Regions from separate parts of the Pantoea sp. y20 genome, predicted to be linked through region 1. Evidence: predicted binding sites of a transcription regulator. Region 1 holds the regulator's gene; the other holds the start of a gene.

Evidence for each region. The regulator ArgR, encoded in region 1, controls arginine synthesis, uptake and breakdown. The targets are predictions, from matches to a motif close to ANTGAATAAAAATACANT.
Region 2: a site for ArgR is predicted at 3,357-3,374, ahead of argF (ornithine carbamoyltransferase). Genes of this name have one in related genera too.

Annotation. Positions count from the first base shown of each region.
Region 1 is NZ_CM142816.1:3,707,115-3,722,936, reverse strand. It holds gene aaeA (p-hydroxybenzoic acid efflux pump subunit AaeA) at 1-590, shown strand, start outside; gene aaeB (p-hydroxybenzoic acid efflux pump subunit AaeB) at 602-2,554, shown strand; gene ACYAC5_RS17200 (NAD-dependent succinate-semialdehyde dehydrogenase) at 2,666-4,120, shown strand; gene ACYAC5_RS17195 (barstar family protein) at 4,146-4,415, shown strand; gene yhcN (peroxide/acid stress response protein YhcN) at 4,466-4,732, opposite strand; gene ACYAC5_RS17185 (YdgH/BhsA/McbA-like domain containing protein) at 4,834-5,100, opposite strand; gene yhcN (peroxide/acid stress response protein YhcN) at 5,191-5,454, opposite strand; gene argR (transcriptional regulator ArgR) at 5,944-6,414, opposite strand; gene mdh (malate dehydrogenase) at 6,839-7,774, shown strand; gene mscM (miniconductance mechanosensitive channel MscM) at 7,827-11,162, opposite strand; gene asd (archaetidylserine decarboxylase) at 11,178-12,074, opposite strand; gene rsgA (small ribosomal subunit biogenesis GTPase RsgA) at 12,168-13,211, opposite strand; gene orn (oligoribonuclease) at 13,315-13,863, shown strand; tRNA gene ACYAC5_RS17145 (tRNA-Gly) at 14,163-14,238, shown strand; tRNA gene ACYAC5_RS17140 (tRNA-Gly) at 14,267-14,342, shown strand; tRNA gene ACYAC5_RS17135 (tRNA-Gly) at 14,540-14,615, shown strand; gene queG (tRNA epoxyqueuosine(34) reductase QueG) at 15,051-15,822, opposite strand, start outside.
Region 2 is NZ_CM142816.1:610,106-625,927, reverse strand. It holds gene ACYAC5_RS02825 (valine--tRNA ligase) at 1-1,267, shown strand, start outside; gene ACYAC5_RS02820 (GNAT family N-acetyltransferase) at 1,334-1,837, shown strand; gene miaE (tRNA isopentenyl-2-thiomethyl-A-37 hydroxylase MiaE) at 1,993-2,754, opposite strand; gene rraB (ribonuclease E inhibitor RraB) at 2,815-3,237, opposite strand; gene argF (ornithine carbamoyltransferase) at 3,399-4,406, shown strand; gene pyrB (aspartate carbamoyltransferase) at 4,650-5,585, shown strand; gene pyrI (aspartate carbamoyltransferase regulatory subunit) at 5,596-6,060, shown strand; gene ridA (2-iminobutanoate/2-iminopropanoate deaminase) at 6,139-6,525, shown strand; gene ACYAC5_RS02785 (beta-N-acetylhexosaminidase) at 6,682-9,066, opposite strand; gene nrdD (anaerobic ribonucleoside-triphosphate reductase) at 9,335-11,473, shown strand; gene nrdG (anaerobic ribonucleoside-triphosphate reductase-activating protein) at 11,470-12,036, shown strand; gene ACYAC5_RS02770 (permease) at 11,929-12,963, opposite strand; gene ACYAC5_RS02765 (type 1 glutamine amidotransferase domain-containing protein) at 13,203-13,724, shown strand; gene ACYAC5_RS02760 (YhbP family protein) at 13,763-14,188, opposite strand; gene ACYAC5_RS02755 (GIY-YIG nuclease family protein) at 14,269-14,556, shown strand; gene ACYAC5_RS02750 (GNAT family N-acetyltransferase) at 14,540-15,046, opposite strand; gene ubiT (ubiquinone anaerobic biosynthesis accessory factor UbiT) at 15,040-15,564, opposite strand; gene ubiU (ubiquinone anaerobic biosynthesis protein UbiU) at 15,768-15,822, shown strand, end outside.

The DNA of each region.
Region 1 (15,822 bases):
TGGGGACCAGCGCGATGTCGCGTGAAGCGATTGAGCAATCCAATAACGATCTGCAAACCAGCGAGCATCAGCTGGCGAAGTCTGTGGCCACGCGCGATCTGGCGGTGATTGACCTCGATCGCACCACTATCAAAGCGCCATCTGACGGCTGGGTCACCAACCTCAATGTCTATCAGGGCGAATTCATCACGCGCGGCTCGGTAGCCGTGGCGTTGGTGCAACAGCACTCCTTCTATGTGCTGGCCTATATGGAAGAGACCAAGCTGGATGGCGTGCGTCCGGGCTTCCGCGCACAAATTACCCCGTTGGGGAGCAACGCGGTACTGCGTGGCACCGTTGACAGCATCGCGGCGGGCGTAACCAACAGCAGCAGCACCAGCGACAGCAAAGGCATGGCGACCATCGACTCGAATCTGGAGTGGGTGCGTCTTGCGCAGCGTGTGCCGGTGCGTATTCGTCTCGACGAGCAACCGGGCAACCGCTTCCCGGCGGGGACCACGGCGACGGTGGTGATCACCGGTGCGCAGGATCGCGAAACCAAAGTCTCGCCGCTGGCACAGTTGTTCAATCGCCTGCGTGAGTTTGGTTAAGCGAGGGCGATATGATTGAGTTTTTGCGTTTCCCGGTAAAGCTCACCTTCGCGCTGGTTGCGGCGTTGATGATTGGCTTTCACTTCAATCTGGAAACGCCGCGTTGGGCGGTAATGACCGCCGGCATCGTGGCCGGTGGTACCGCCTTTGCTGCGGGGGGCGATCCCTATTCTGGCGCGCTGCGCTATCGCGGCATTCTGCGCATCATCGGTACTTTTATTGGCTGTATCGCCGCGCTCACCATCATGATTGCCACGGTGCGCGCGCCGGTGGTGATGCTGCTGCTGTGCTGTATGTGGGCCGGCATGTGCGTGTGGCTCTCTTCGCTGATCAAAGTCGAAAACTCCTATGCGTTGGGTCTTGCCGGTTACACCGCGCTGATCATCGTGGTGACGGCGGATGCCAGCGGCGGCTTGACGCTGGCTCCGCAGTACGCGGTTGAGCGCTGCAGTGAAATCGTCATCGGTATTCTGTGTGCGATCCTCGCCGACATGCTGTTCTCGCCGCGTTCGATCAAAAAAGTGATTGAGCAGGAAGTGGACGCGCTGCTGGTGGCGCACTACAAATTGCTGCAGCTGTGCGTCGCGCATGAAGACAAAGAGGAAGTGGATAAAGCCTGGAGCGCGTTAGTGCGTCGCACCACGGCACTCAACGGCATGCGCGGCCAGCTGATGATGGAATCCTCACGCTGGAAAAACTCCAGCCGCCGCCTGCAAATGCTCAACACCTTATCGCTGACGCTGATCACGCAGGCCGCCGAAACTTTCCTGATTCAAAACTCGCGTCCGGAATACATTCCACCGCACTATCGTTTGCTGATCGAAAAAGAGGTCAACAGCGTCAACGATGTGCATAAGCGCATGAAGGTGATGCGTCGCCTGATTGGCGTGAGCAGCAAAACCGTGCCGGTGACGCTGGCGAGTTGGGTCGGCGCGGCCACTGAATATCTGCTGCTGATTAATGGCATTAAAAGTAATAGCCGCATCACCACGCTGGAAGAGAGCATTCTGCAGCGCGAGGTAGTAATTCAGGCGCGCTCTGCGGAAACCCATCACGCGATGATCAACGGTATACGTACCTTTGTCGCCACCGCGCTGGGATCGCTGTTCTGGCTGTATACCGGCTGGACATCAGGCAGCGGCTGCATGGTGATGCTGGCGGTGATTACCGCGCTGGCGATGCGTATGCCGAATCCGTTAATGATGGCGAAAGACTTCCTTTACGGCATGACGGTTGCGGTGCCGCTCGGCGCGCTCTACTTCATCTTTATTCTGCCCGCGACCCAGCAAAGTGCGCTGCTGTTGTGTATCGCCATAGGCGCGCTGGGTTTTATCGGCGGCATCTTCGTGCAGCGTCGTCAGTTGGGTACGCTGGGTGCGTTGATTGGTACCATCAACGTGCTGGTGCTGGATAACCCGATGAAGTTCGAGTTCAACGTATTCCTCGATAACGTGCTGGGCCAGGTGATTGGCTGCTTTGTAGCGATGATGGTGATTCTGCTGATTCGCGATAAATCCAAAGAGCGTACCGGACGTAAACTGCTGAATCGCTTTATGTATGCCGCAGTTGCTGCGCTGACCACTAATCAGGCGCGTCGTCGTGAAAATCACTTGCCGGCGCTGTATCAGCAACTGTTTTTGCTGCTCAACCTGTTCCCCGGCGATATCGATAAATACCGTATCGCGCTGACGCTGATTATCGGCCATCAACGCCTGCGCAATGCCGAAGTGCCGGTGAATGCAGATCTCTCGGCCTATCACCGCCAGCTGCGCTACACCGCCGACCGCATTATCTCCGCGACCAGCGATGATAAGCGGCGCTATTACTTCGAGCGGCTGCTGAAGGAGCTGGATGTGTATCAGGAAAAGCTGCAGCACTATGCTGCGCCTGATAACGTCACCGAGCCGGTGAAACGTCTGGCGCTGATGCTGGATAAGTATCAGAACACCTTAATACAAATCTGAAACTGGCCGCTGCAACCTGCAGCGGCCTTTTAGATCCCACGCTGACACAAAAACCTCTGATATTGGCATCTATACTTTCCTGACAGGACGCAAACTGACAGGAGAAAACCGATGTCCACTTCCCTGCAACAACACGAATTATTCAAGACCGGCTATTTTGCTGATGGTCAATGGCATAACGCCAGCGCCACCTTTGAGGTGACCAATCCTGCCACCGGCGAAGTTATCGCTAACGTGGCGAAAGCCGGCCAGCAAGAAACCGAACAGGCGATTGCCGCCGCGCAGCGTGCGTTTCCCGCCTGGCGCGATAAAACCGCCAAGGCGCGTGCCGAAATCCTCTATCGCTGGTATCAGCTGATCATCGAGAACAAAAGCTGGCTCGGCCAGTTGATGACGGCCGAGCAGGGTAAACCGCTTAAAGAAGCCGAAGGTGAAGTGGAATACGCCGCCAGCTTTATTCAGTGGTTTGCCGAGCAGGCGAAACGCGCCAACGGTGAAATCATCCCGCCGGCTAAACCAGGCTCGCGCATTCTGGCGACGCGGGAACCAATTGGTGTGGTCGCGGCGATCACGCCGTGGAATTTCCCAATGGCGATGCTGACGCGCAAACTTGGCCCCGCATTGGCCGCGGGCTGTACCGGCATCATCAAACCCGCTAACAACACACCGCTGAGCGCCTTCGCGTTGCTGGCGCTGGCGCAGAAAGCCGGTGTGCCTGATGGCGTACTCAATGCGGTGGCGGGCGATACGCATGCCATCAGCGACGCGATCATGGCCAGCAAGGCGGTGCGCAAAATCTCCTTTACCGGTTCCACCGCGGTGGGCAAAACGCTGATGCGTAATGCGGCTGAAACCATGAAAAAGGTCTCGATGGAGTTAGGCGGCAACGCGCCTTACATCGTGTTTGATGATGCCGATATTGATGCGGCGGTGCAGGGCGCGATTGCCAACAAATTCCGCAACGCCGGGCAGGTGTGCGTCAGCGTCAACCGCTTCTATGTGCACAACGCGGTGTACGATCGCTTCGTTAATCAACTGGCCGATGCGGTGGGCAAACTAAAAGTCGGAAATGGCGTGGAAGAAGGGGTGATCGTTGGCCCGCTGATTGAGCCGTCCGCGCTGGAGAAAGTGGAAGAGCACGTCAAAGATGCATTGAGTAAAGGCGGCAAATTGCTGGTCGGCGGCGAACGTCATCCTCTTGGCGGCAACTTCTGGCAACCAACGGTGATTGGCGAAGCGCATGAAGAGATGAAGCTGGCGCAGGAAGAGACGTTTGGTCCGGTTGCGGCTTGCTTCCGCTTTGACGATGAAGCCGAGGTGATTGCGCGTGCCAACAATACCGAATTCGGCCTGGCGGCTTACTTCTACACGCAGAATCTGCAGCGGGTATTCCGCGTCTCAGCGGCGCTGGAAGCGGGCATGATCGGCATTAACGAATGCGCGGTATCCACTGAGCTGGCACCGTTTGGCGGCGTGAAAGAGTCTGGACTGGGACGCGAAGGATCGGTGTTGGGGATGGAAGAGTATCTGGAAGTTAAAGCGTTGCACCTCGGCGGGCTCAGCTAGCCGCAACAACCAAGAGGGCGTCATGATGAGAACCGAGCGTTTCGATTTCGACGAGATTGTCGATCAAGCCCATTTTTATCGACAGTTTAGCGATCGTTTTGCGTTAGCCGATCTCGCCATCAACGATCTTGACGATCTTTGGGATGCGATTATAGGTGAGCAACTGCCGTTGCCGCTGGAGATTGAATTTGTAAATCTGGGGAAAGGGCAGAAACGCCGGTATGGCGCATTGATCCTGCTATTTGATGAAGCAGAAGAGGAGCTGGAAGGCCAGCTCCGCTTCAATATAAAGTAAAAAGGGCCCCGGCGAGCGGGGCCAAAGGGTTCGTCTTAATTGACGAGGAATTACTTATACAGCTCAGCTGTCACGTGGTAGCTGTCGCCGGTTTTCGCTTCAATCACTTTGTAAGCGCTGGCACCTTGCTCATCCGCTTTCTGAGAAAGCTCGGCACGATAGTCCATTGGCGAACCGCCGGTTCCGCTGATTGAAATGGTGCTGCCGGTAGGTTGCAGATTCTGCGCCTGTTGTTCGGTGACCAGTTGTGCTGCAGAAGCACCAAAGGCGAACAGGGAAAGCAGGGTAGCAGTTGCGATGGTTGTTTTGATTTTCATAATTTTCTCCTCGTTTAATCAACAACCTGCGGCAGAAAAGGGGTGGCGGGTCGTCGATCTATTGCCTGGCGCCATCAAGGCACCGGACGTTCAATTAGTGATTATTTGTACAGTTCAGCAGTTACGTGGAAAGTATCGCCACGGTTGCTTTCGATGATGCGGTAATGGCTGGCACCCTGCGCATCGGCTTTCTGTGACAGTTCCTGACGCACGTTGGTCTGGTCGCCGTTAACACCGCTCACGCTGATGGTTTGGTTCAGAGATTGCAGCTGTTCAGCTTGTTGGTTTGAAACCAGGCTGGCGGCACTCGCGCCAAAAGAAAGAACAGAAGCCAGGCCCAGTACTGCGATAGCTAATTTACTTTTCATGATTCACTCTCCTGAAATGGGGGCCGGCAACCTGAGAGGCAAGAGCGTCTCAAACGGGTCGCCGTTCACATTGCTTTTCAAGCCAATAACTTATTTGTACAGCTCAGCGGTTGCGTGGTAGCTGTCACCGGTATTCGCCTCAACCACGCGATAGGCTTTCGCACCTTGCTGGTCGGCTTTATCGTTTAACTGCTGACGGATATCCATTGGAGAACCGCCCACGCCGCTGACGCTGATGGTGCCCGCAGGTTGCAGATTCGCAGCCTGTTCAGCATTAATAGAATCTGCTGCAAAAGCACCAAATGACAGGGCAGAGAGAACACTTAAAGTCGCGATAGTAGTTTTAACGTTCATGGTATTTTTCCTCGTCGTCTATTTTTATCTTTTTCTTTCGTGTGATTTGCATCACGAAAACAAGTATAGATCTAATCACCCATGAAATTAATACCGAGCTAATAATGTTTGGTTGTAATTCTTTATCCTTATGGCACTTTTTTAGAACCTGAAGTTATAAAAAACGCCTGGATCTTAACCATAGGTGGTTATTTCACCGTAAAAACAATGATCTACATCAAATTATCTTTTAGTGCGAAAGATCGTGGTTGATCTCGTTGGCTGATAAAGATAGAGAAGGGAAAGACACTGAGCACAATGTGTAAAGCAGCGTAAAATAGCGCATAAGGTTAAATAGGCACAAAGGTCGTACCAATAATAGCGGCTGAAAAGAACCGCCAGGCATATGGATAACTTATTATTTACAAAGGGATTTGTAACAGAATGGTTACGAATGAAGCGCAAAGGGCAAGATTACCGGCAGAGGAACTGCCGGTATGCAGCAGGGTTTTATAGCTCTTGTTCGAATAAAACCAGTATCGCGTCGTACAGCTGTTTTACCGAGAAGGTGCGCGCGGGGGTAATAAAGATGGTGTCATCACCGGCAATGGTGCCGAGAATGCCTTCCGCTTTGCCCAGCGAATCCAGCAGGCGCGCAATCAGCTGCGCCGCGCCCGGACTGGTGTGAATCACCACTAACGCATCGTTGTAATCGATATCCAGCACCAGATTTTTCAGCGGGCTGGTGGTGGTGGGCACGCCGAGTTCAGCAGGCAGGCAGTAAACCATCTCCATCTTGGCGTTGCGCGTGCGCACCGCGCCAAACTTGGTCAGCATGCGAGAAACTTTGGACTGATTAATATTCTCGAAGCCGTCTTCCTGCAGCGCCTGCACGATTTCGCCCTGGGAGCTGAATTTCTCTTCCTTCAATAAGGCTTTAAACGCCTTAATCAAGTCGTCTTGTTTCGATGGGTTTCGCATAAGCTACCAATTAAAAAGGGGTTGCAGAGGGCAACAGGCCCACGGCAGATAAATTATTATGCATTTAGATGAATTTTTATGCAATAAGTCTGGTAAGAGAATCGCGGTAATGACCTGCGGGGCGGGCATCATAACAGAATATGATGTTGCACCAAAATCGCGGGTGGACGCGCAAAGCGAAGGTTGCAAAGTTGTTATATTATTGAAGTGGTAACAACAATATCGATGATCATTGCCGTCCATTGTCTTCTGGCTGCGAATGAATCATTCAGGCGACTTCTGAAGTGGAGATGTCTCGGGAGCCGATTGCGGCGTAGTGTTTAGTGCGCGACAGGTTTAGTCGCTATCGCCTGAGAAGTTGATTAAACTCGTAACCTGATGGATTTTCGGCATATCTCTGCCCCACCTTAATAAGGAGTTCAGGATGAAAGTTGCCGTTCTCGGTGCCGCTGGTGGTATTGGCCAGGCGCTCGCACTGCTGCTCAAAACGCAATTACCCGCAGGCTCAGCTCTCTCACTTTACGATATCGCCCCGGTAACGCCCGGTGTGGCGGTCGATCTCAGTCATATCCCAACGGCAGTCACCGTGGAAGGGTTTAGCGGTGAAGATGCTACGCCTGCGCTGCATGGTGCTGATGTGGTGCTGATCTCCGCGGGTGTGGCACGTAAGCCGGGCATGGATCGCGCCGACCTGTTTAACGTCAACGCCGGTATCGTGCGTAACCTGATCGAGCAGGTTGCCAGTACCGCGCCAAAAGCGCTGATTGGCGTCATCACCAATCCGGTGAATACGACGGTGGCGATTGCGGCCGAAGTGCTGAAAAAAGCCGGCGTGTATGACAAGAATCGCCTGTTTGGCGTTTCCACCCTCGATATCATCCGTGCCAATACCTTTGTCGCGGCGCTAAAAGGCAAGCAGCCTAACGAGATTGAAGTGCCGGTGGTGGGCGGGCATTCCGGCGTAACGATTCTGCCGCTGCTGTCGCAGGTGAAAGGCGTGAGCTTCAGCGAGCAGGAAGTGGCGGATCTCACCAAACGTATCCAGAACGCGGGCACCGAAGTGGTGGAAGCCAAAGCCGGTGGCGGATCGGCGACGCTGTCGATGGGACAGGCAGCGGCCCGTTTTGGCCTGTCATTGATTCGTGCCCTGCAAGGCGAAGCCAACGTGGTGGAGTGCGCGTATGTGGAAGGCGATGGCGAATATGCCCGCTTCTTCTCGCAGCCGCTGCTGCTGGGCAAAAACGGTATCGTTGAACGCCGTCCGCTGGGCACGCTGAGTGCCTTTGAACAGCAGGCGCTAAACGGCATGCTGGAAACGCTGAAGAAAGATATCGCGCAGGGCGAAGAGTTTGTGAAGTGATAAACTCCGAGCGGCAATAAAAAACGCCCGGCATCTGCCGGGCGTTTTGTTTTTATAATCCGCCAGATTTGAAGGTCTTATTGGCGGGCGCACCGTTAGTCGCGGGGTTTTGCTTTCCTAACGTCTCCATGCGTACCTGGAATGGTGGGAACGGCATCTCAATGCCGTGCTCCTCAAAGCCGCGCAGAATCAGCTGATGCAGTTCATGGCGCAGCGGCATGCGATGCCCCATCTCCGCCGCATGCACGCGCAGTTCAAACAGCTGAATACCTTGCTGCAGATCGACCAGGAACACATCCGGCGCCGGCATATCGAGCACGTAGGTGCAGCGATCGGCCGCTTGCTTAAGAATGTTGGTCACTTCATCACTGTTGACTCTGGCGGGCGCTGGAATCGTCAGCACCACACGCGTCACTGAATCCGACAGCGACCAGTTCACGAACTGCTCAGTAATGAAAGCCTTATTCGGCACGATGATCTCTTTGCGGTCCCAATCGGTGATGGTGGTGGCACGCGTGTTGATGCGCGTAATGCTGCCAGTCAGGTCGCGAATGGTCACGGTATCGCCAATACGGATCGGTTTCTCAAACAGGATAATCAGGCCGGAGATAAAGTTAGCGAAAATCTCCTGCATCCCGAAGCCCAAACCCAGACCCAACGCAGCAACCAGCCACTGCAGCTTCGACCACTCAATGCCCATCATTGAGAAGCCAATCAAGCCGCCAATCAGCATCAAAGCATACTTGGTCAAAGTGGTAATGGCGTAACCGGTGCCCGGCGCCAAACTGAGATGCTGCAACAGCGCCAGTTCCAGCAACGCGGGCATGTTACGCACCAGCTGCGTGGTGATGATCAGCACCAGAATCGCAATCAACACCGCACCCAGCGTAATCGCCTGCACGCTGTCCACACCCTGAATGGTGGTGCTGGCATTCCACAGCGGAATGTTATCAAGGAAGCTAAACGCCGAGTGGATTTCTGACCACAGCACAATCACCGAAACCAGCGCAATCAGCGTCAGGATTGAACGCACCAGACGCAGCGACTGTGCGCTGATCTCATCAAGATCAATGCTTGGCTCATCGATTTCGATGGTGTCGGCATTCGCTGGCGTTGATTGCTCTTTCTCTTCTTCGCTGCGCGCGCGGTTGGCCAGCATATCGGCACGACGCTGACGTGCACGGTCAAAGGCGATGCGGCGGCGCTGAATCAGCATCCAGCGGCGGATGATGTGATACACCACCAGCAGGAAGAACCAGATGCCCACCGAGGTTTCCAGACGCGCCAGCAGCGCCTGCGCGGTGGCGAGATAACCGATGCAGGAGGCGAGGGCAGCCACCAGCGGCAGGGCAATCATCAGGTTCCACAAAATGCGGTTTACGAAGTTATCGCCGTTGCCCTCTTTATCCAGATAGAGCGGAATACCGGCGCGTTTCAGGCTAACGGTAACGATACTCAGCGCGCCACAAATCAGGATGAAGCACACGCGTCCCAGCGTGCCGGAGAATTGCGGATCGTCGAGATTGGCAAAGGCGATCAGCAGCATGATCAGCGGCACAATCAGCCCCACCGACAGCGAGTAATAGCGCATGGCACGCGCCACGCGCGCTTGCGGCCAACGGAAATGCACCACAAACAAGCCATCGGGACGTGCAAACGCGGCGCTGATCATAAAGGCCCACAGCAGCGGCAGCGTGGCGGTGATGCCATCGCCAATCGCCACGGCGAATGGATAAGGCCAGGCATGCTGTAAACCGTAACCGAGCGCGGCCCACAATACCGGCAGCGGCACCGCCACCAGAATCGACCAAAATACCGTGCGCAGCGTCAGGCTGAAGCGGTCCTGCGTCACTTTACCGACGCGGCTGGCGGAGCGCTCCATAAAGGCGTTGTAGTGACGACGTGAGCTGATGCTGAAGCCAACCAGCAGAATCGCACCAATAATCGGTAACACGGTTTCGCGATTGGTAAACATCATCGCCAGCGCTTTGCCGAGCTGGCCGGCGGTATCCAGCGACAACAGACGCTTGAGATCCTGCGCCATCTCCACCGGGAAATTCAGGCCGATGGTATTAACGTCAGCGGTCCAGAACAGATAGCGATGCGTCGCATCTTTAATTTCGGCTAAGGCATCCTGCAACTGTGTATTGGAAACTTTGAGCTTGGTGATTTCCAGAATCAGCGTATCGCAACCGGAAATCAGTGAGTTCAGCAGTTCGTGCTGGGTTTTAAGTTGCGCTTCGAGGATGCGTACCTGATCGCTGCTGAACGGCGTGCCGTCATCCTGTTTGGCTTTGCGCAGTTCCTGCTGGCGCTCCAGCAGATCCTCATAATGCAGACGCTGCACCCGCAGCTGGCCCATTTCGCTGTCGATCTGCTGAGATTTCGGCATCTCCGGCAGACGGGCAACCTGCGCACGCAAGGCTTCGCCCAACAGATTGGACGCCCCCAGCCATTGCGACTGCTCACGCAACGTGCTCAGCGCCTGACGCACCTGCAAGGTCTGATTGGTGGCCAGACGCTGCTGCGAAGCGACTAAATCCATGCGCTGCGCTTGTTGATTAAGGTCTGCGGAGAGTTCGCGGTTAACGCGGAACTGATCGCTGATCGAACTCGGCAGATCGCCGCTGTTTTCCGCCAGCTGCTCGGTGCGCTCAAGCGCCAGTTCAGCTTCGCGCTGGCGCTGATTGTTGAGCTGATTGCGCAGCGCCTGCAGATAGTTATCCAGTTGAGTCGCTTTGCGCTGATGCACCTCAGCGCGCATACGCGCCAGTTCCTGACGGTTATTCGCCGAAAGCTGCGCCAGCTCTAACTCGTCCACGCGCGCTTTGTTGGCGGCGTTTTCCGCCTGACGCGCGTAAATCTGCGCCTGCGCCAGCGGCGTAGTCGCCGTCGAAGCGCTCTGCGCGCGACGATCGCTTTCGGTCATCGCCCGGCGTGCATCGGTTTGCTGCTGCGGCAGCTGCGACAGTGAATCGCTGATCTCGCGCGCGCGATCCTGCTCCTGCTGCGCCTGACGGCCTTCCTCCAGCAGCTGGCTGCTAACCTGCAACAGCTCCTGATCCAGCTCGGCGCTGCTCATATTGCTGCGCACCGCCTTGCTGCTGTCCGTCAGCGTGGCGATCTGCTGACGTAATTCGCGCGCCAGCCGCGGGAAATCATCAATCACCTGCTGATACTGCTTCGCGCGCTCCAGCGACTCATCGCGCTCGTTGAGGAAATTGATCGCCGATTCGAGCGCCTGCACCTGCTCGGTTTGCGCGGGTGAGGTTTTCGCCGATTTAGCCGCATCCAGTTCCTGCTTTAGCTGGCTGGATTGCGGAACGGTGGCTGCAAATACAGAACTGCTGAGCACAAGGCTCAGCAGCAAGGAGAGGAAAACACGCACGGGAGAGATTCCGGGTTATTTGCTAAGTGAGACGCTGTCGCCAGGCTGAGGCAGGGCGATGGCCAGCGGCTGACCGAGGCGGGTTTTGCTTTCGGCTTCAAGGCTTTCTGCCAGCTTCACGCGATTTGGCGCGAACAGGTTGATCACCGTTGAACCCAACTTGAAGCGACCCATTTCCTGGCCTTTCAACAGCACCACCGCACCATCATGATCGGCAGACGGATAGCGCCAGCGTTTAATCACACCTTCGCGCGGTGGCGTAATGGTGCCCGCCCACACGGTTTCGATGCTACCCACAATGGTGGCACCGACAAGGATCTGCACCATCGGGCCATGATCGGTATCGAATACGCAGATCACGCGCTCGTTACGCGCAAACAGATTCGGAATGTTACGTGCGGTCAGCGGGTTGACGGAGTAGAGATCGCCCGGCACATAGATCATTTCGCGCAGGATGCCGTTACACGGCATATGCACGCGGTGATAATCGCGCGGGGCGAGATAAGTGGTAACAAACTCGCCGTCATGAAACTGATCCGCCAGATCGTCGTTACCGGCCAGCAGCGCCTGCAGGCTGTAAGTGTGGCCTTTGGCCTGGAAGATCTGATCGCCGGCAATGCGGCCCAGCTGGCTGATCGCGCCATCGGCGGGCAGCGCCAGTAAAGAGGCATCAGTATCGATCGGACGCGCGCCCTCTTTTAACGGACGCACGAAGAAATCATTGAAGGTGCGGTAGCTGCCGGTATGTGGCTTGCTGGCTTCCGCCATATCCACTTTGTAGTACCAGACAAATAGGTCGATGACCGCTTTAGTGAGCCAGCCACCACGGCGGCTGGCACCCCAACCGGCGAGCTCGGTGAGCCCTTTTTTAGGCAAAATATGATTCAGGCCGAGTTTAAAACGATCAAACACCGTTGCCTCCTGGCTTAATTACGTGTCGTTAACAAAAAAGGGGGCGGATTGTAGCAGCGCCCCAGCGCGTTGGCGAATGTGCCGTTGTACTGCTTAATCTGCGTCGGAGGAAAAGTTTTTACGCGTCTTTACCTGCGCCATACTTTCCAGAATTCGGTGGTAGTTATCGAAGCGGGAGATATCAATCTTGCCCTCTTCTACCGCTTCGCGAATGGCACAGCCAGGATCGGTATCGTGCTTACAGTCGCGGAAACGGCAACCGCCAAGGAATTCACGGAATTCGACAAAGCCGCGCGTCACTTGTTCTGGCTCCAGATGCCATAAACCAAACTCACGCACGCCCGGTGAATCGATCACATCGCCGCCCGCCGGGAAGTGGTAAAGGCGTGACGCGGTAGTGGTGTGCTGGCCTAATCCAGAAACGTTCGACACATCGTTGGTCAGAATTTCAGCCGCTACCTCCAGACCAAGCAGGTTATTCAGCAGGCTCGATTTACCCACGCCAGATTGGCCGGCAAAGATGCTGACGCGGCCGGTTAAGGCGCTTTCCAGTTCAACCAGGCCATCTTTGGCGTGGCTGGAAACCATCAAAACGCGATAACCAATGTTGCGATAGATCTCCATCTGCTCATCAACAAACGCGCGGCCTTCGGCATCTAAAAGGTCGGTTTTGTTGAGCACCAGCAGCGGTTCCACGCCAAGAGTTTCGCTGGCGACCAGGTAACGATCAATGATGTTGAGTGACAGCTCTGGCAGGATCGCCGAAACGATAATGATCTGATCGATGTTGGCGGCGATCGGTTTCACGCCGTCATAGAAGTCTGGGCGCGTAAGCACCGTCTTACGTTCGTGTACCGCTTCGACGATCCCTTTGCCGCCGCCAATGGCAGCGCGCCATAAAACGCGATCGCCAGTGACCAGCGAGCGAATAGTGCGGCGGATGTTACAGCGATGCACAACGCCTTCGCTATCTTCCACGTCTGCGTGCATGCCGAAACGGCTGATCACCACGCCATCAGCCGCTTCTCCAAACAGACTATCATCCGGCTCCGGCTTATCGCTCCGTTGCTGCAGACGACGCTGATGGTTGGCGCTTACGCGACGTTGTTGACCTTTCGACAGTTTGTTTTTACTCACGCATCCTCTCACGGCTTTCGCCAGGTTTCGCCCTGCTGGGCAAAACGTCTATGATACACCTGAAATGAGTTTAATGACGACTTTGGCAACAGGCGGGAAACGCATGACAGCTGGAAATGAAAACAACCTGATTTGGATCGACCTCGAAATGACCGGATTGGATCCGGAACGCGATCGCATTATTGAGATCGCTACCATCGTGACCGATGCCAACCTTAACATCCTGGCAGAAGGCCCGGTGTTCGCGGTGCATCAATCTGACGATCAGTTGGCGTTGATGGATGACTGGAACGTGCGCACGCACACCAATAGCGGATTGGTGGCGCGCGTCAAAGCCAGCGAGCACGATGACCGTGCGGCGGAACTGGCCACCATCGAGTTCCTGAAACAGTGGGTGCCGGCGAACACCTCGCCGATTTGCGGCAACAGTATTGGTCAGGATCGTCGCTTCCTGTTTAAGTACATGCCTGAACTAGAAGCCTATTTCCACTATCGCTATCTTGATGTCAGCACGGTGAAAGAGCTGGCGCGCCGCTGGAAACCAGATATCTTGCCAGGTTTTAAAAAGTCCGGTAGCCATCAGGCGCTGGATGATATTCGCGAGTCCGTCGCTGAGTTGGCGTACTATCGCGAGCACTTCCTGCAGCTTTAACCGCCGCGGGTGCGCAGGAAATCATCAGGTTGTCGATAAAAGCAGCGAACGCGCGGAAAGCGCAAAATTTTGCTTTTAGACTCTTGCGACTGAAAGGATTTCTCGTATAATGCGCACCCCGTACCGGTGAAGAATTTCATGCGGAACGGAGAAGTAAAGTAGTACGACGAAGTTCAGAATCGAGTAGTTGAGTTGGGTACAAGGCGGCAACTGAGCGAATATCTGGGAGCTTACTTCAGTAAGTGACCTGATTGAGTGAAGGCAGCCAACGCAGTAACCAACACAAATACGATGATTATGCGGGAATAGCTCAGTTGGTAGAGCACGACCTTGCCAAGGTCGGGGTCGCGAGTTCGAGTCTCGTTTCCCGCTCCAAACTTTCGTTGAGTAGTAAACCTCTAATGCGGGAATAGCTCAGTTGGTAGAGCACGACCTTGCCAAGGTCGGGGTCGCGAGTTCGAGTCTCGTTTCCCGCTCCAGAGTTTGTAGTAAACCATCCAAATCACGGATTTAGTCGTTAGCGTGATTGTTGTGACAAAAATACGAAGAGTCAGAATCGAGTATTTTAGTTTGCAACAAGGCGGCAACTGAACGAATCCCTGGGAGCTTACATGAGTAAGTGACCTGGGTGAGTGAAGGCAGCCAACGCAGTAGCAGACTAAAATACGAAGATTATGCGGGAATAGCTCAGTTGGTAGAGCACGACCTTGCCAAGGTCGGGGTCGCGAGTTCGAGTCTCGTTTCCCGCTCCAGATTTTCATATTCACTAATGTTATTTGCCCTTAGGCGCAATCAGAATTAAAACAGCTGCAGATCTTTTTTGATCGCATGCGACATCGTTTTTTTCTGGAAATTTTGCACGCCTCGCTAGCAGCGATAATGCTTGTTGTCTGATGCAGTTATCTTACAGGTTATCCACAATGCGCCTGCAAGCTTCTGACGGCGTTTTCCCCGTTGTTTAAAACTGTTTTGAACAGAGTTATCCACAAGCTCTGGACAAACCCCTGCGCGCTAAATACGACGTGAATATTTACAATAATCGCTTAATTGATTGATTTGTAAGTGGTTATAACTATTTCAGACTGTGATCTTGCCCTTAAGACGAAATTACGATCTCCGTCACGATTCAGTGGGAAAATTTTATTCACAGCATGTGGAAAAGCGTTTTATCCTGTGCGACTGCTCAATCACGCATCACGTTGCAGGCCTTTTTCGACCGCGCGCACCAGCCGCTGTTTCTTCGCTGGCTGCACTTCTACCGCTTGCGCCGCGCGTTTCTGCAACTGCTGTGCAATCGCCCATTCAATATGCTCATCAAGCAGGGGATGTTCGCCGCTGCGCAATGCTAATGCCGCCATATTTTCTTCTGCCCAGGGCGCATTGCCCAATGCCACCGCAATATTTCGCAACCAGCGCAAATGCCCAATACGCCGAATCGCTGAACCTTCGGTGATGCGCAGAAATTTGGCTTCATCCCATTTGAACAGATCGGTGAGCGGCGGCGCATGCAACACCGCGCGCGGCGAGAAATCATCTTCATCGGTTAACTGGCCGTAACGATTCCACGGGCAGATCAGCTGGCAATCATCGCAGCCATAAATTCGATTACCAATCAGCGGACGGAACTCTTCAGGAATTGCGCCTTCCAACTCGATGGTGAGATAGGAGATGCAGCGACGCGCATCGACCACGTAAGGTTCGACGATAGCGGAAGTGGGGCAGATAGTGATACAGGCGACACAGCGTCCACACTGCTCCTCCTGTGGCTGATCGACCGGTAACGGCAGATCAATCAGCAGTTCGCCGAGGAAGAACCACGAACCCGCTTCACGGTTGAGGATCAGCGAATGTTTGCCGGTCCAGCCTAAACCGGCTTTAGCGGCAATCGGGCGTTCCAGAATCGGTGCGGAATCGACGAACGGACGAAAATTGAGTTCGCCACAGTGCGCCTGGATCATT
Region 2 (15,822 bases), 1.1 Mb from region 1:
AAACGGCAAGCCGCAGGTGCCGTTCAAAACCGTTTATATGACCGGTTTGATACGCGATGAAGAAGGCCAGAAGATGTCCAAGTCGAAAGGTAACGTCATCGATCCGCTGGATATGATTGACGGCATTTCTCTGGAAGATCTGCTGGAGAAACGTACCGGCAACATGATGCAGCCGCAGCTGGCTGAGAAGATCCGCAAACGTACCGAAAAGCAGTTCCCGGACGGCATCGTGCCTTCAGGTACCGATGCGCTGCGCTTCACCCTTGCCGCGCTGGCTTCTACCGGTCGTGACATCAACTGGGATATGAAGCGCCTCGAAGGCTACCGCAACTTCTGCAACAAGTTGTGGAACGCCAGCCGCTTCGTGCTGATGAATACCGAAGAGCAGGATTGCGGACAAAACGGCGGCGAAATGAAGCTGTCGCTGGCGGATCGCTGGATTCTGAGCGAATTCAACCGCAGCGTAAAAGCCTACCGTGAAGCGCTGGATAACTATCGCTTTGATATCGCGGCCAACATTCTGTACGACTTCACCTGGAACCAGTTCTGTGACTGGTATCTGGAGTTGACCAAGCCGGTGATGACCAGCGGTAGCGAAGCGGAACTGCGCGGTACGCGTAATACGCTGGTCACCGTGCTGGAAGCGCTGCTGCGTCTGGCGCACCCGATCATTCCTTACATCACCGAAACCATCTGGCAGCGTGTGAAAGGCCTGAAAAACATCGATCACGATACCATCATGCTGCAGCCGTTCCCGCAGTATGACGCGGCGAAAGAGGATGCCGAAGCGCAAGCCGATATCGAGTGGATGAAGCAGGCGATCGTCGCGGTACGTAATATCCGTGCTGAGATGAACATCGCACCAAGCAAGCCGCTCGACGTGCTGCTGCGTGACTGCTCTGCCGCCGCGCAGCGTCGCGTCGAAGAGAACCGCACCTTCCTGTCGCGTCTGGCGCGTCTGGAAAGCCTGACCATTCTGCCTGCAGGCGAGAAAGGCCCGGTTTCGGTCACTAAGATTGTTGAAGGCGCTGAGTTGCTGATTCCGATGGCGGATCTGGTCAACAAAGAAGCCGAGCTGGAGCGTCTGGCGAAAGAGCTGGTGAAACTTGATGTCGAAATTGAGAAGATCCAGACCAAGCTGGCGAACGAAGGCTTTGTCTCACGTGCGCCGGAAGCGGTTGTCGCCAAAGAGCGTGAGCGCGTGGCTGAGCTTGAGCAATCAAAAGCAAAACTGTTTGAACAGCAGGGCGTGATTGCGGCATTGTAAGCGCTTCAGTCCAACTGCTTAATCGAAGCCGGGCACTGCCCGGCTTTTTTATACCGGAAGATAATGATGACCAGCGACGCTCCCATCAATTTAAAGGTGCGCCCCATTTCAGCCGCCGATAACCCGCTGATTGCGCAGGTGATCCGTGATGTGTCAGCCGAATTTGGCCTGACGGCGGATAAAGGCTACACCGTGTCCGATCCCCATCTCGATCGCCTATTCGAACTCTACAGCGAAGCCAACAGCGCTTACTGGATTGTGGAACATGACGGTGTGGTGGTGGGCGGCGGCGGCGTTGCACCGCTGGCCTGCAGCGCGCCGGATATCTGTGAGCTGCAGAAAATGTATTTCCTGCCGCAGGTGCGCGGCTTAGGTCTGGCACGCGATCTGGCGCTGCGTGCCATGGAATTCGCCCGTCAGCAGGGCTTTCAGCGCTGCTATCTGGAAACCACCGGCAGTTTGACGCGTGCGATTAAGTTGTATGAGTCGCTGGGGTTCGAGCTGATTGATAGCGCGATGGGTTGTACCGGGCATGTGGATTGTGAAGTGCGGATGCTGAAGGTGTTGTGATGTGCTGGCTGTGTGTGCTCGCTGTCCCCCTCCTCGGTCCTCCCCCATAAATGGGGGAGGAAGATGCTGCCACATGTCAGCGTTGAAGCTGCATGTGGCAGCATCTCCTTCCCCCGCTAGCGGGAAGGCCGGGATGGGGGACAGCGCGCACAAACCTAAACCGCCGGCACCCCACTATGAAACCGCAGTTCGCCATCCGGCTCGCTGATTAAGCGCGCTTCTGCCTCGCCAAACACCTGCACGCGCGGCGCAATCTCCTTCGGCGAAATCTGCTGCGCCAGCTTCAGGTAATCCTGATAGTGACGCGCTTCCGAGCGCAGCAGCGAAATATAGAACTTCTCCAGTTGCTCATCCAGATACGGCGCCAGGCTGGCGAAACGTTCGCAGGATCGCGCTTCGATGTACGCCCCGCAAATCAGCTTATCCACCAGCGCTTCCGGCTCGTATGTGCGAATCTCGCGAATCAAACCTTTGGCATAGCGGCTGGCAGTGATTTTGCGATACGGCAAACCGCGCGACTGCATGATTTCCCACACCTGATAGAAGTGGTGCAGCTCCTCTTTCACCAGCAGCACCATCATCTCCACCAAATCATCGGCCCACGGCAGCTCGTTGCGCACGATAATGCTTTTGGTCAGATTCTTGTGGGCATTGATAAAGTTGCCGTCCTGCTCGTCGCGGTAGATAAAATCTTCATACGGCTTGAGCCATGCCAGAATGGCATCACCACTTGGCTTATCCGCCACGTATTTACGGATGATGAACACCGCGGTTTGCGCGGCTTTTAATTCACAAACCATGTGATCGGTGAGCAGCAACGTCAGATTTTCCGGCTTGCGTGCTTCATCAATCCACGCTTGTGGCGTGCGGCAATGCAGGAATTGATAGATCGGTTCTAATAGCGGAGCGTAATTCATGGGCAGTCTTTTGTCTTACGGGGAAACGTGTTCAGGGCGGCGAGTGCCGCCCATTAATGCTTAGTGACGCACACCGTTGTCTTCTTCGTCGTCGATGAACTCGCCATCGTCGTCTTCATCTTCGGCATCAGGATCTTCAAAGTAGGTGCCCCACCCGTCGTAATCGACGTTGTAGCTGCCCGCCAGATTCACCAGCTGCTCAACCTGCGCATCAATCAGCTCTGGCTTCAACGCGCCTTCGCTCAGGATATCCACACACATTACGGTGGTGCCGTCTTCCAGCTCCAGCTCTTCTGGCTCGCTCACTTCGTAGCCCAGCTTGAAGGCATCAACCGCGACCTTCTCCAGCGAGTCGAAGTTGTTGCAGGAGAGATGATGCTCAATAGTGTAAAGCGCATCTGGATCGCTGCCGTCTTCCAGCAACTCTTCAATGATCAGTCGCGTCTCTTCGCGCTGTTCTTCCAGCAATGCTTCATATGCCATGGGTGTGTCCTCAAATATTCGGCTGAATTCAATTATTTTCCCACACTGCCTCGCGCGCCACTACACAAAACAACAAGTTTCTTAACGCCGGGGTTGAAAATGCATATTCATACGGTTAAATTGAATTTTAATTCATTTAATGTAGTCATCCGGAGCGCTGTATGAGTCAGCTACATCAAAGACATTTCCTGAGATTGCTGGATTTCACCCCAGCCGAAATCGATTCTCTGCTGAGTCTGGCAGGTGAATTAAAACACGCAAAGAAAAATGCCAGCGAAACGCAGTACCTGAAAGGCAAAAACATCGCGCTCATCTTCGAAAAAGACTCGACTCGTACCCGATGCTCTTTCGAAGTTGCCGCTTACGATCAGGGCGCTAACGTCACCTATCTCGGCCCAAGCGGCAGCCAAATCGGCCATAAAGAGTCGATGAAAGACACCGCGCGCGTGCTGGGACGCATGTATGACGGTATTCAATATCGCGGCTACGGCCAGGAACTGGTGGAAACCTTAGCGGAATTCGCTGGCGTGCCGGTGTGGAACGGCCTGACCACCGAATTCCACCCCACGCAGCTGCTGGCCGATCTGCTGACAATGCAGGAACATCTGCCGGGTAAATCGCTGAATGAAATGACGCTGGTTTACGTCGGCGATGCACGCAACAACATGGGCAACAGCATGCTGGAAGCCGCTGCGCTGGTCGGCCTCGATCTGCGTCTGGTGGCGCCAAAAGGCTGCTGGCCGGAAGCGGAACTGGTGGAGCAGTGCCGCGTGGCCGCACAGCAAACCGGTGGCAAAATCACCCTGACCGAAGATATCGCCGAAGGCGTGCAAGGTGCCGACTTCATCTACACGGATGTGTGGGTGTCGATGGGCGAAGCCAAATCAGTGTGGGAAGATCGCATCGCCCTGCTGCGTCCTTATCAGGTTAACAGCGCGATGCTGGCGCTGACCGGCAATCCGCAGGTGAAGTTCCTGCACTGCTTACCGGCCTTCCATGACGACAAAACCACGCTGGGCCGTCAAATGGCCGAGCAGCACGGTTTGCACGATGGCATGGAAGTGAGTAATGAGGTGTTTGAATCTGCGCACAGCATCGTGTTCGATCAGGCTGAAAACCGCATGCACACCATTAAAGCGGTGATGGTCGCGACACTCGGCAAGCTATGATTGGTGGCGCCGCAAACGTTTACCTCGCGCGCGATATTTGCTTGATGCAAATCAGTGAATGCGTATAATGCGGCCCAATTTGCCGGAGGAAACATGCAACAGCGCAGCGCACAATTTGACGCTCAACGACGCCTGACAGCGGGCGGCGCATCTGTTTCTTTCCGTCATCAATCGATCGTAAAAAAAGCCCCTTAAGCAGGGGCTTTTTTTTGTCCGCAATCCGGCAGCGCAGAGGAGAACGCTATGGCCAACCCGCTATATCGCAAGCACATTATTTCCATCAACGATCTCAACCGCGACGAGCTGGAGCTGGTGCTGCATACCGCTGCCCAGCTGAAAGCCAATCCCCAGCCGGAGCTGCTGAAACACAACGTGATCGCCAGCTGCTTCTTTGAGGCTTCAACGCGTACGCGTTTGTCGTTTGAAACCGCGATGCATCGTCTCGGCGCGTCAGTGGTGGGCTTCGCCGACGGTAGCAACACCTCGCTCGGCAAGAAAGGCGAAACCCTCGCCGATACCATTTCGGTGATAGGGACTTACGTTGATGCCATCGTGATGCGTCATCCGCAGGAAGGCGCCGCGCGTCTGGCGACGGAATTCTCCGGCGGCATTCCAATCCTCAACGCCGGTGATGGCGCTAACCAGCATCCAACGCAAACGCTGCTCGATCTCTTCACCATCCGAGAAACGCAAAATCGCCTGGATAACCTGAATGTGGCAATGGTCGGCGACCTGAAATATGGCCGCACCGTGCATTCACTGACGCAGGCGCTGGCGAAGTTTGATGGCAACCGCTTCTTCTTTATCGCGCCGGATGCGCTGGCGATGCCGGCGTACATCACCGATATGCTGGATGAGCAGAACATTGCCTGGTCACGCCACGACACCATCGAAGAAGTGATGCCAGAACTCGATATTCTGTATATGACGCGCGTGCAGAAAGAGCGCCTCGATCCGTCGGAATACGCCAACGTTAAAGCACAGTTCATTCTGCGTGCCGCTGATTTAGCCGGTGCGCGCGACAACATGAAAGTGCTGCATCCGCTGCCGCGTATCGACGAGATCACCACCGACGTGGATAGCACGCCGCACGCCTGGTATTTTCAGCAGGCTGGAAATGGCATCTTCGCTCGCCAGGCGCTGCTGGCGCTGGTACTGAATCGCGAACTGGCACTGTAAGGAGAAAGCGATGACTCACGATAATAAATTGCAGGTTGAAGCCATCAAACGCGGCACGGTGATTGACCATATCCCGGCGCAGGTCGGCTTTAAGTTACTTTCGCTGTTTCGTCTGACCGAAACCGATCAGCGCATCACCATCGGCCTCAACTTGCCGTCGGGCGAGATGGGCCGTAAAGATCTGATCAAGATCGAAAATACCTTCCTGACCGACGATCAGATCAATCAGTTGGCGGTTTATGCGCCGCTCGCCACGGTAAACCGCATTGACGAATACGAAGTGGTGGCGAAGATCGCCCCCACCTTGCCGGATCGTATTGACCGCGTGCTGACCTGCCCGAACAGCAACTGCATCAGCCGTAACGAGCCGGTATTCACCAGTTTTGCGGTGAAAAAGCGCGAAGATGATGTCCATCTGAAGTGCAAATATTGCGAGAAAGAGTTCGCGCGCCACGTGGTGCTCGGTCACTGGTAATCGCCCGCGTCGTCCCTATAATGGGACGATTCATTTCGCGGCGGACATCGGTCGGCCGCGCACTTTCAAGGAGAAACAATGTCTCGCGAAATCAGTACTTCAAACGCACCCGCAGCGATTGGCCCTTACGTGCAGGGCGTGGATCTCGGCAGCATGATCATCACTTCAGGCCAGATCCCGGTTGATCCGGCCACTGGCGCCGTGGCCGACGATGTTTCCGCGCAGGCACGTCAATCACTGGAAAATGTGAAGGCGATTGTCGAAGCCGCCGGCCTGAAAGTGGGCGATATCGTGAAAACCACCGTGTTTGTGAAGGATTTGAATGACTTCGCCACCGTGAACGCGACTTATGAAGCGTTCTTCACCGAGCACAACGCCAGCTTCCCAGCGCGTTCGTGCGTGGAAGTGGCGCGCCTGCCGAAAGATGTGAAGATTGAGATCGAGGCGATTGCGGTACGTCGTTGATTTGGTTGGTTGGTGCTGGCTGTCCCCCATCCCGGCCTTCCCCCGCAAGCGGGGGAAGGAGATGCTGCCACATGCAGCTTCATCACTGACATATGGCAGCCTCTTCCTCCCCCATTTATGGGGGAGGACCGAGGAGGGGGACAGCCAGCACAATATTTATTTAAACGATCGCAGCAACTTCTCCAGCGGCCGCACCAGCGCCAGCACTGTTTCGTCCTGCACCTGCGCTGCCGCATCCAGTTGTGAATGCATCTGCGCCACCTCACCTGCGCCATACGCCTGATTACGTTCCAGCGCATTGACCAAATCCAGTCCCATCCGGCTCAACTCTGCTACTTGCTGTACTTGCTGCTGCAGCGGCTTGAGCTGATAGCTGCGCAGAATTAGCGGCATCACCGCATCGCTGTTGTTCTGCCAGCGCTGCAATTGCTGACGGATGGCATGCGCCGCCGCATGATCGGCGCGATTGGCGATCAAGCGATCCACCTGCTTATCCAGCACACGCACCGCGTTGCTCTCGGCCGGCAACACATCCGCCAAACGATTGAGCGGTTCAAAATAGTCATAATGTCCCGCCTGAAATTTCAGATGCTGGCGCGTGTAGTATTGCGCTGGCTCCAGCACTTCGGCCAATATGCGCAGCGGCGTGATGTCACTGCTGTTCGCCAGTCGCATCATCTGCACTTCAGCCTGCTGATGCTGCTGCAAGCCGACAGAAACAGTGCTCCAGCGATCCACCGCGCTCAGGCGCTGATACATGTTATCGCTGTCGGTGACATCCTGCGCCGACCATAACCGCTCCGCCACCACAAAGGCGCGCGGCCACAGGCGTGTATCGATTACCCGGCTGTTAACATTCTCCGCCCACAGCGCCGCTTCGCCGCCAATCAGGTTGTTCTGCATCTGTTGCGGCGTCGGCAGCGATGGCGCAATGCCGGCTGGCACCTGCGGCAACTTGCTGCCTTCTGCGGGATAGCGCACGTTGCCCACCAGCATATAACCGGTCAGCTTGTCTTGCGTTAGCGTCACCATCGGCTGGAATGGCCCCATCCACGTATCGACGCTGAACGTCAGCTGTGTGGGCGACAGCCAGCGGATATCACTGATCATGCGACGCGCTTTGCCGCTGAAATCGATAAAGCCGCGCCAGCCTTTTTTCCCTTCTATGAGGGTTAAGCTGCCTTTCAGCGCGCTGCCTTTCAAACGCGGCATGGTGAATTGCCAGCTCTGCGCCTGCTCACCAGCCTGCACCTGATCCGCGCCGTTGAGCCCCTGCGGCCAGGGTTCATTGCGATAGTGGTAAGCGGCGGTTTGCGGCTGATCGAGATAGAAACCGGTGGAGAGGATGCCGCGGAAGTCGTTTTTCGCCACCGTGCCCAACGCATCCTGTCCTTGCCACGATTGAATCAGAATGCTTTTAGGCAGATCAGGATGGTAAACCTCATCCCAGCCGATCATGCGGCGCTGATGCGCTTCAAGGATTTTCTCAACGCGCTGATTAAACCAGGCTTGCAGCGCATGCGTATCCTTTAAACCGTGGTCGCGCATAAACTGCTGAATGCGTGTGGAATCATTCCACTGGGTTGGATCAACCTCATCACCGCCAATGTGGATGTAGGGATCGGGGAAGATCGCCGTCACTTCGCCCATTAAGGTGTCGATAAAGCGAAATACCGCTTCGTTGCTGGGATCGAGCAACGGCTTAAACACGCCCCAGCCGCGCTCCATCTGATACGGTCCCGGCGCGCTCATTAACTCCGGCATCGCTACTGCTATCGCCGACGAATGACCGGGCAGATCGATTTCCGGTACCACGCGTACGCCGCGCTGCGTGGCGTAGCGCACCACATCGCGCATCTGCTGCTGCGTGTAGTACAAGCCGTCACTGGCTTTCTCCTGCAGCTGCGGATAGTGGCTGGAGGCAAATCGCCAACCTTGATCGTCGGTTAAGTGCCAGTGAAACACGTTCATACGCGCGGCGGCGATGCCGTCGATTTGTCGTTTCACGGTTTCAATTGGCAGGAAGTGGCGCGCCGAATCGATCAGCACGCCGCGCCACGGAAAGCGCGGTTTGTCGTCAATGGTGACGTAGGGAATTTCGGTGCCATTTTCGGTGTTTTCAATCAGCTGCAGCACGGTTTCCATGCCGCGCATCGCGCCAAAGCGCGTGTTGGCTTTCAGCAAGACGCCATCGCTGTTAACCAGCAGATGATAACTTTCGTCGCTGTCTGGTTGGGGAAGCGGATCAACCGCCTGCGCGATTTGTACCTGAATGCTGGGATGATCGCTGGATGCGCTGGCCGGCAGCAGCGGCCAGCCGGTTTGCCGCGCAATGCGCGCGCGCCAGCGCGATTCAGCACCTTCCAGATGATCGCCCGAGATATGCAACGTGAGCTGCGGTGTTAACGCATACGCCCCGCCGCCGCCTGGCTGGACAACGCTTTGTGGCCACGGCATCAGCGGTAAATCTCCAGTCGGCGCGGCGAAGGCGGAAAAAGTCATGGATAAACAACAGGCAAGCAGAGTTCTTTGCAATGGCATCTGGGCATCCTTGTAAATGAAACAACGGACCAAAATGGGCAAAAGGCCCATTAAACCTGTTTCGCTTTGCAAAGCAAGTGGCGACAAACTGAAATCAAGGCGGGTTAATACTTTTGTATTTTAGCCAGATTAACCATTGCGCGGCTTTCATTCCTGGTTGTGGCTTCTTTGTTGTAGGTCAAACCGCCGGCGATTAATCTCAGCGCAAACACCACATATAGCGATTAAACTCCTTAAAATTATCTACATATAGTTTCATGGAGAAGAAATGGCGACGGTGGTGATTAAGCGTGACGGCTGCAGAGTGCCGTTTGATGCGCAGCGGATCGAGGCGGCAGTCAACGCGGCTGCAGCTGCGGCACAAATCGATGATACGGCGTGGTGCGCGCAAGTGGCGGCGCAGGTCAGTCAACAGCTGGCTGACAAGGCTGAAGTGGATATCCGCGACATCCAGTGTGCGGTGGAAGAGACGCTGATGAGCGGGCGCTGGCCGCAGCTGGCGCGTGCCTACATCGAATATCGCCATGACCGCGATTTAGCACGCGAGCAGCGCGGTAAACTGCATCACGCTATTCGCGGTTTAGTGGAGCAAACCAACGCCGCGCTGCTCAATGAAAACGCCAATAAAGACAGCAAAGTGATTCCCACCCAGCGCGATCTGCTGGCTGGCATCGTCGCCAAACATTACGCTCAGCAGCAACTCTTGCCACGCGATGTGGTGCTGGCGCATGAACGTGGTGACATCCACTATCACGATCTCGACTATTCCCCGTTCTTCCCGATGTTTAACTGCATGCTAATCGATCTGCACGGCATGCTGACCCACGGTTTTAAGATGGGCAACGCCGAGATCGAGCCGCCCAAATCAATCGCCACCGCCACGGCGGTGACCGCACAGATCATCGCGCAGGTCGCCAGCCACATTTACGGCGGCACCACCATCAATCGCATTGATGAAGTGCTGGCACCGTTCGTTACGCTCAGTCTGGAAAAACACCGCGCGGTGGCGCTGGAATGGCAGATTGCGGATGCCGAAGCCTATGCGCGCGTTCGCACCGAGAAAGAGTGCTACGACGCGTTTCAGTCGCTGGAATATGAAGTGAATACGCTGCACACCGCCAACGGCCAGACGCCGTTTGTCACCTTTGGCTTTGGCCTCGGCACCGACTGGGCCGCGCGCCTGATCCAGCAATCCATTCTGCGCAACCGCATTGCCGGATTGGGCAAAAATCACAAAACCGCGGTATTCCCGAAACTGGTGTTTGCTATCCGCGAAGGCGTGAATCATCGGCCTGGCGATGTTAATTACGATATCAAGCAGCTGGCGCTAGAGTGCGCCAGCAAGCGTATGTATCCGGATATCCTCAACTACGAAAAAGTGGTGGAAGTGACCGGCTCGTTTAAAACCCCGATGGGCTGCCGTAGCTTCCTTGGCGTCTACGAGGAGAACGGCGAGCAGATTCACGAAGGCCGCAACAATATTGGCGTCATTAGCCTCAATCTGCCGCGTATCGCCCTGCAAGCCAAAGGCGATGAAGCGCAGTTCTGGCGCTTGCTCGATGAACGTCTGGCGCTGGCGAAACGTGCCTTAATGACGCGTATCGCCCGGTTGGAAAAAACCAAAGCGCGCGTAGCGCCGATTCTCTATATGGAAGGTGCCTGCGGCGTGCGCCTGAAAGCGGATGACGAAGTGGGCGCCATTTTCCGCAACGGCCGCGCCTCAATTTCCCTTGGCTACATCGGCTTGCATGAAACGCTGAATGCGCTGAGCGGCAACCAAGTGCATCCGTATGACGCCAATTACCTGCGGGAAAAAGGCGTGGCGATTGTCACGCACCTGCGCCGCGCGGTGGATGCGTGGAAAGCGGAAACCGGCTACGGCTTCAGCTTGTACAGCACGCCGAGCGAGAATCTGTGCGACCGCTTCTGTCGCCTCGATGCCGCCGAATTTGGCGTGGTGGCCGGCGTTACCGACAAAGGGTATTACACCAATAGCTTCCATCTCGACGTGGAGAAGAAGGTCAATCCGTACGACAAGATCGACTTTGAAGCGCCCTATCCCGCCATCGCTAATGGCGGATTCATCTGTTACGGCGAATATCCCAACATCCAGCACAACCTCAAAGCGCTCGAAGATGTCTGGGATTACAGCTATCACCGCGTGCCCTATTACGGCACCAATACGCCGATTGATGAGTGCTACGAATGCGGCTTTAGCGGCGAGTTTAGCTGCACCAGCAAAGGGTTTACCTGCCCATGCTGTGGTAATCACGATCCGGCGCGCGTGTCGGTGACGCGCCGCGTGTGCGGCTATCTCGGCAGCCCGGATGCGCGTCCGTTTAACGCCGGTAAGCAGCAAGAAGTACAGCGGCGCGTTAAACATCTGGAGACAGGAAAACTGGGATGATGCGCATCCACGGCTATTATCCGGTTGATATCGTTAACGGGCCCGGCACGCGCTGCACGCTGTTTGTCGCGGGCTGCGAACATCAATGTCGCGGCTGCTACAACCAAAGCACGTGGCGGCTGGATTCCGGCGTGCCGTTTACGCTGGAGATGGAAGAGCAGCTGATCGCCGATCTTAACGATCGGCGCATTGTGCGCCAGGGCTTGTCGCTGAGCGGCGGCGATCCGCTGCATCCGCACAACGTGCCGCATATACGTCGTCTGGTGAAACGCGTGCGGCGTGAGTGTCCGGATAAGGATATCTGGCTGTGGACCGGATATGAAATGGCGGAACTCAGCGCGGCGCAGCGCGAAGTGGTGGAGGAAATTGATGTGCTGATTGATGGACGCTTTATCGAAGCGGAGAAAGATGCGCGGCTGCTGTGGCGCGGCAGCCGCAATCAGAAGATTTGGTGGTTACGCCAGCCACAAAGCGAGCACGCCGAGCAGCATGCCGCTGCCTGCCACGCCGATCAGCGCGATCCACAGCGCCCGTGCGGGAAAGGCGCGATGCAGCATCAATAACGACGGCACACTCACGGCGGGCAGCGTGACTAGTAACGCCAGCGCGGGCGCAATGCCCATGCCCGCCAGCATCATGGTCTGCACAATCGGGATTTCCGCGGCGGTAGGAATCACAAACAGGCAGCCGGCGATTGCCATCAACATCACCCAAAACAGCGTATTACCCACCGCGCCATCCGCGTGCGGGAACAGCCACACGCGCGCGGCGCCGAGCAACAATACCGCGACGATATACAGCGGAATGGTGTTGCAGAACAGTCGCCACATCACCCGCAGCCAGCGTGACAGAAACGGCTGTTCATCGCGGGCCGGGATAACGGGCGCGGTAACGGCTTGATCCGGCACGCTGCGCTGCACCAGCCACGCGATGCCCAACACCATCATCAAACCTGCCACCAGCCGAATCGCCGCAAAATGCCAGCCGAGCACAAAGCCCATAAAAATCAGCGTGGCAGGATTGAGCAGCGGATTCGCCAGCCAGAACGCCATCGCCGCACCGCTGGAAACCTGTGACTGACGTAAGCCAGCGGTCACTGGTGCCGCACAGCAGCTGCACATCATGCCCGGCAAACCTAATCCAGTGCCCATCAGCGTCGAGCCAAAGCGTGAGCTGCCCATCAGACGCAGCAGCCAGGCGCGCGGAATCAGCACCTGCACCAACGATCCGAGGATCACCCCGAGCACGGCCGCTTTCCACACGGCGAGGAAATAGACCATGGCGTAATCAAGCGCCGCGCGCCACGGTGAGTCCGCCGCATTGGCCAGAATCGATTTACCGATCGAATGCGTTTCGGCAGCAGTAAAGGCTTTGCCGTAATAAGGCTGCCATTTGACATACCACAGGCCGATTACTACCACGGCGAGGAACAGCAGCGGTTTCCACCAGGCGAAGCGTGTCGCCGGGGCATGAGAAGGGAGTTGGGTCATCACGGAATTCCGTATTCAACTGAATAACGATGCCGCGTTAGGATACGCGGCGGAAAGGCCTTAGTGTCATTCAGGTCATTTCATTGCGCCATGTGGAAATCGCCTAAACTTGATCCGGCGCGGAAATTTACCTCCCGGAAGAATTGCCGGCTGGCTTGCTTTTTGCGACATGGCTACCAGGCTTGTTGGGTTAGAAGTGCAACGAACATAAGGTTCGTGATCAACAAGGAGGAAAAAAGATGAGCAAGAAAATAGCGGTACTGATTACCGATGAATTTGAAGACTCAGAGTTTACCTCACCGGCGGAGGCTTACACTCAGGCGGGCCATGAAGTGGTTACCATCGAGTTTAAGGCCGGCAACATCGTTAAAGGGAAGCAGGGTAAAGCTGAGGTCAACATCGACAAGGCTATTGATGATGTGAATGCAGCCGAGTTCGATGCGCTGCTGCTGCCCGGCGGACACTCGCCCGATGCCCTGCGCGGTGACGATCGTTTCGTCAACTTCACCAGGGAGTTTGTCGCCAGCGGCAAGCCGGTGTTTGCCATTTGCCATGGCCCGCAGCTGCTGATCAGCGCGAACGGCGTGCGCGGCCGCAAAATGACCAGCGTAAAAGCCATCGCCATCGATCTGCGTAATGCCGGTGCGGATTTTTACGATAAAGAAGTGGTGGTGGATGATGACAAGTTAGTTACCAGCCGCACGCCTGAAGACCTGCCCGCGTTTAATCGCGAGTCGCTGCGGATTTTGAACGCGGCCTGATAGTTTTTCCTGCATTGGGGTCGCCGTGAATGGCGGCCCTAAGGCCGGGTCCAGATAATCTTTTTGCCAAAGCCCAGCGCATTGTCGGTCATCTTCACTTCGTCGAGCACGATTTCCCACAATGGTGCGGTGACCTTCTTTGCCACTGGAAAACGCTTCTGATAGGCGTGACGCGCAATAACTTCCCTGTCTCCGCTTAGCAGCTGAATCACGCCGCGATACTGCACGCCTTTAATCAGCAGCACACTTTTGGGCTGGCCATTCACCGTGCCCGCCACGCGCGGATTTGACTGGATTAATGCGCCATGGCGCGTGTCCGGTTCAGTCATCAGCCAGAACGCCATGTTCGCGGCATCAAATACATAAAAGCAGTTGGCACACCACAGATCGTCGCCGTGGCTGGCAGATAACGACAGCACGTGCTGTTTTTTTAAGTAGCGAATCAGATGAGCATGGTCGGACAAAATTGGACTCCGTGCGGCGAATAGCGATGCGGCCTGAAGCGCGCTACACTGCCTGCCAGCTAATTTTCGGGATAAGTATGATGGAACAAGGCTGGCAGCTTTATCTGCTACAAACCGCCGCAGGGATGCTATATACCGGCATCACCACCGATGTTAATCGTCGGCTGCAACAGCATCAGCAGGGACGCGGCGCGCGTTCGCTACGTGGCAAGGGCCCGCTGACGCTGGTGTTTCACTGCGATGCGGGCGATCGGGCGGCGGCGTCACGCCTGGAATATCAGGTGAAGCAGCTGAGCCGCGCGCAAAAGCTGCTGCTGGTTGCACAGCAGCCGCCCTGCTTAGTGGCTTGGTTTAGTCGAAACGGTTAAACGGCAGCGCGAATTCGATCAGCCCTTCTGCGCCGACAAACGCATCGTCGGCCAGTTTGTAAACCTGAAAGGCCGCTTCACTGCCTAACCAGCGACAGTGCAAACCATGACGTGCCGCCGGTTCAAAGCCGAGTGGATTGTAGAACTCAGGATCGCCCAGCACCACCACGGCGCTGTAGCTGAACTCATTCAGTGAATCCAATCCTTCATACACCAGCCGTTTAGCAAGGCCCTGTTTGCGCACCGATTCATCCACGGCGAGCGGCGCCAACGCGACCCAGTTGCGGTCTTCTCCCTGCAGGGTCACCGGACTGAAAGCGGCATAACCCAGCACCTGACCTTCATCATCCGTGGCAACTACACCGAGAGTCAGTAAGCCATCTTCGCGCAGTTGCTGTATCAGTTCCGCTTCGGCAGCGGTAGCAAAACTGCGCTTTAACAGGCTATCGATGCCTGCTGCATCAACGCCAATTTCAGTACGAATCAACATGAGATCCCCGCGCGCGCCTCAGCGGCCTTCGCGTCCTGTTTCATTCCTGTCTCAATAAAAGCAGCGAGCTGCTGCAATCCCGTGCGTAATGGCGTGGGCATGGCATCCAGTTCAATGGCATCCATCAGGTTTTTCACCTCAAGTCCCAGCTCAGTGTCACCTTCAATCACCAGACGGCGTTGAAAGAACAACATATCGGGATCCGCTTTGCGTGCTGCCACCAGCAACAGATCGTTGGCTTCACCGCGAAACCAGACATCAGCCTCGGTGTCGCGCGAAACGGTCAGGCGCCCTGCTTGCAGGGTGGTGATCCAGCGCAGATTCACATCGGCAACCTCAATCCCCAGATAACGCCCTTCCAGAAAGTCTAACTCACCTTCAGACAAAGCATGACGAAATTGCCAGTTTAGGAGTTGTTGCAGAATAGCTTTTTTTAGCGGGAAAGGGGTAATGGAAACAGGTAAAGCAAGGAATTCTGGCCCTTTTTTAACAATCAGACCGCGTAAGCGCGCAAACATCATCGTCATTCCCTTCAGAAAATTTCATCTATTTTGCCACATCTGACCGGCTTCGCCTCCACTGAGATCAAGGAAATCGCCGCCTGGCTGGACGAAAAACCTTCACTCCCGATCATCAATGCCGCTTTCACTGCCTTAAATCAACATTGCTGTCGGGTCAGTTATTTACACTCTTCGGCTTCAGAATCCGGGGAGGAAAATGTATGGAACTGCTGTGTCCGGCGGGGAATTTGCCTGCGCTGAAATCGGCGGTGGAGC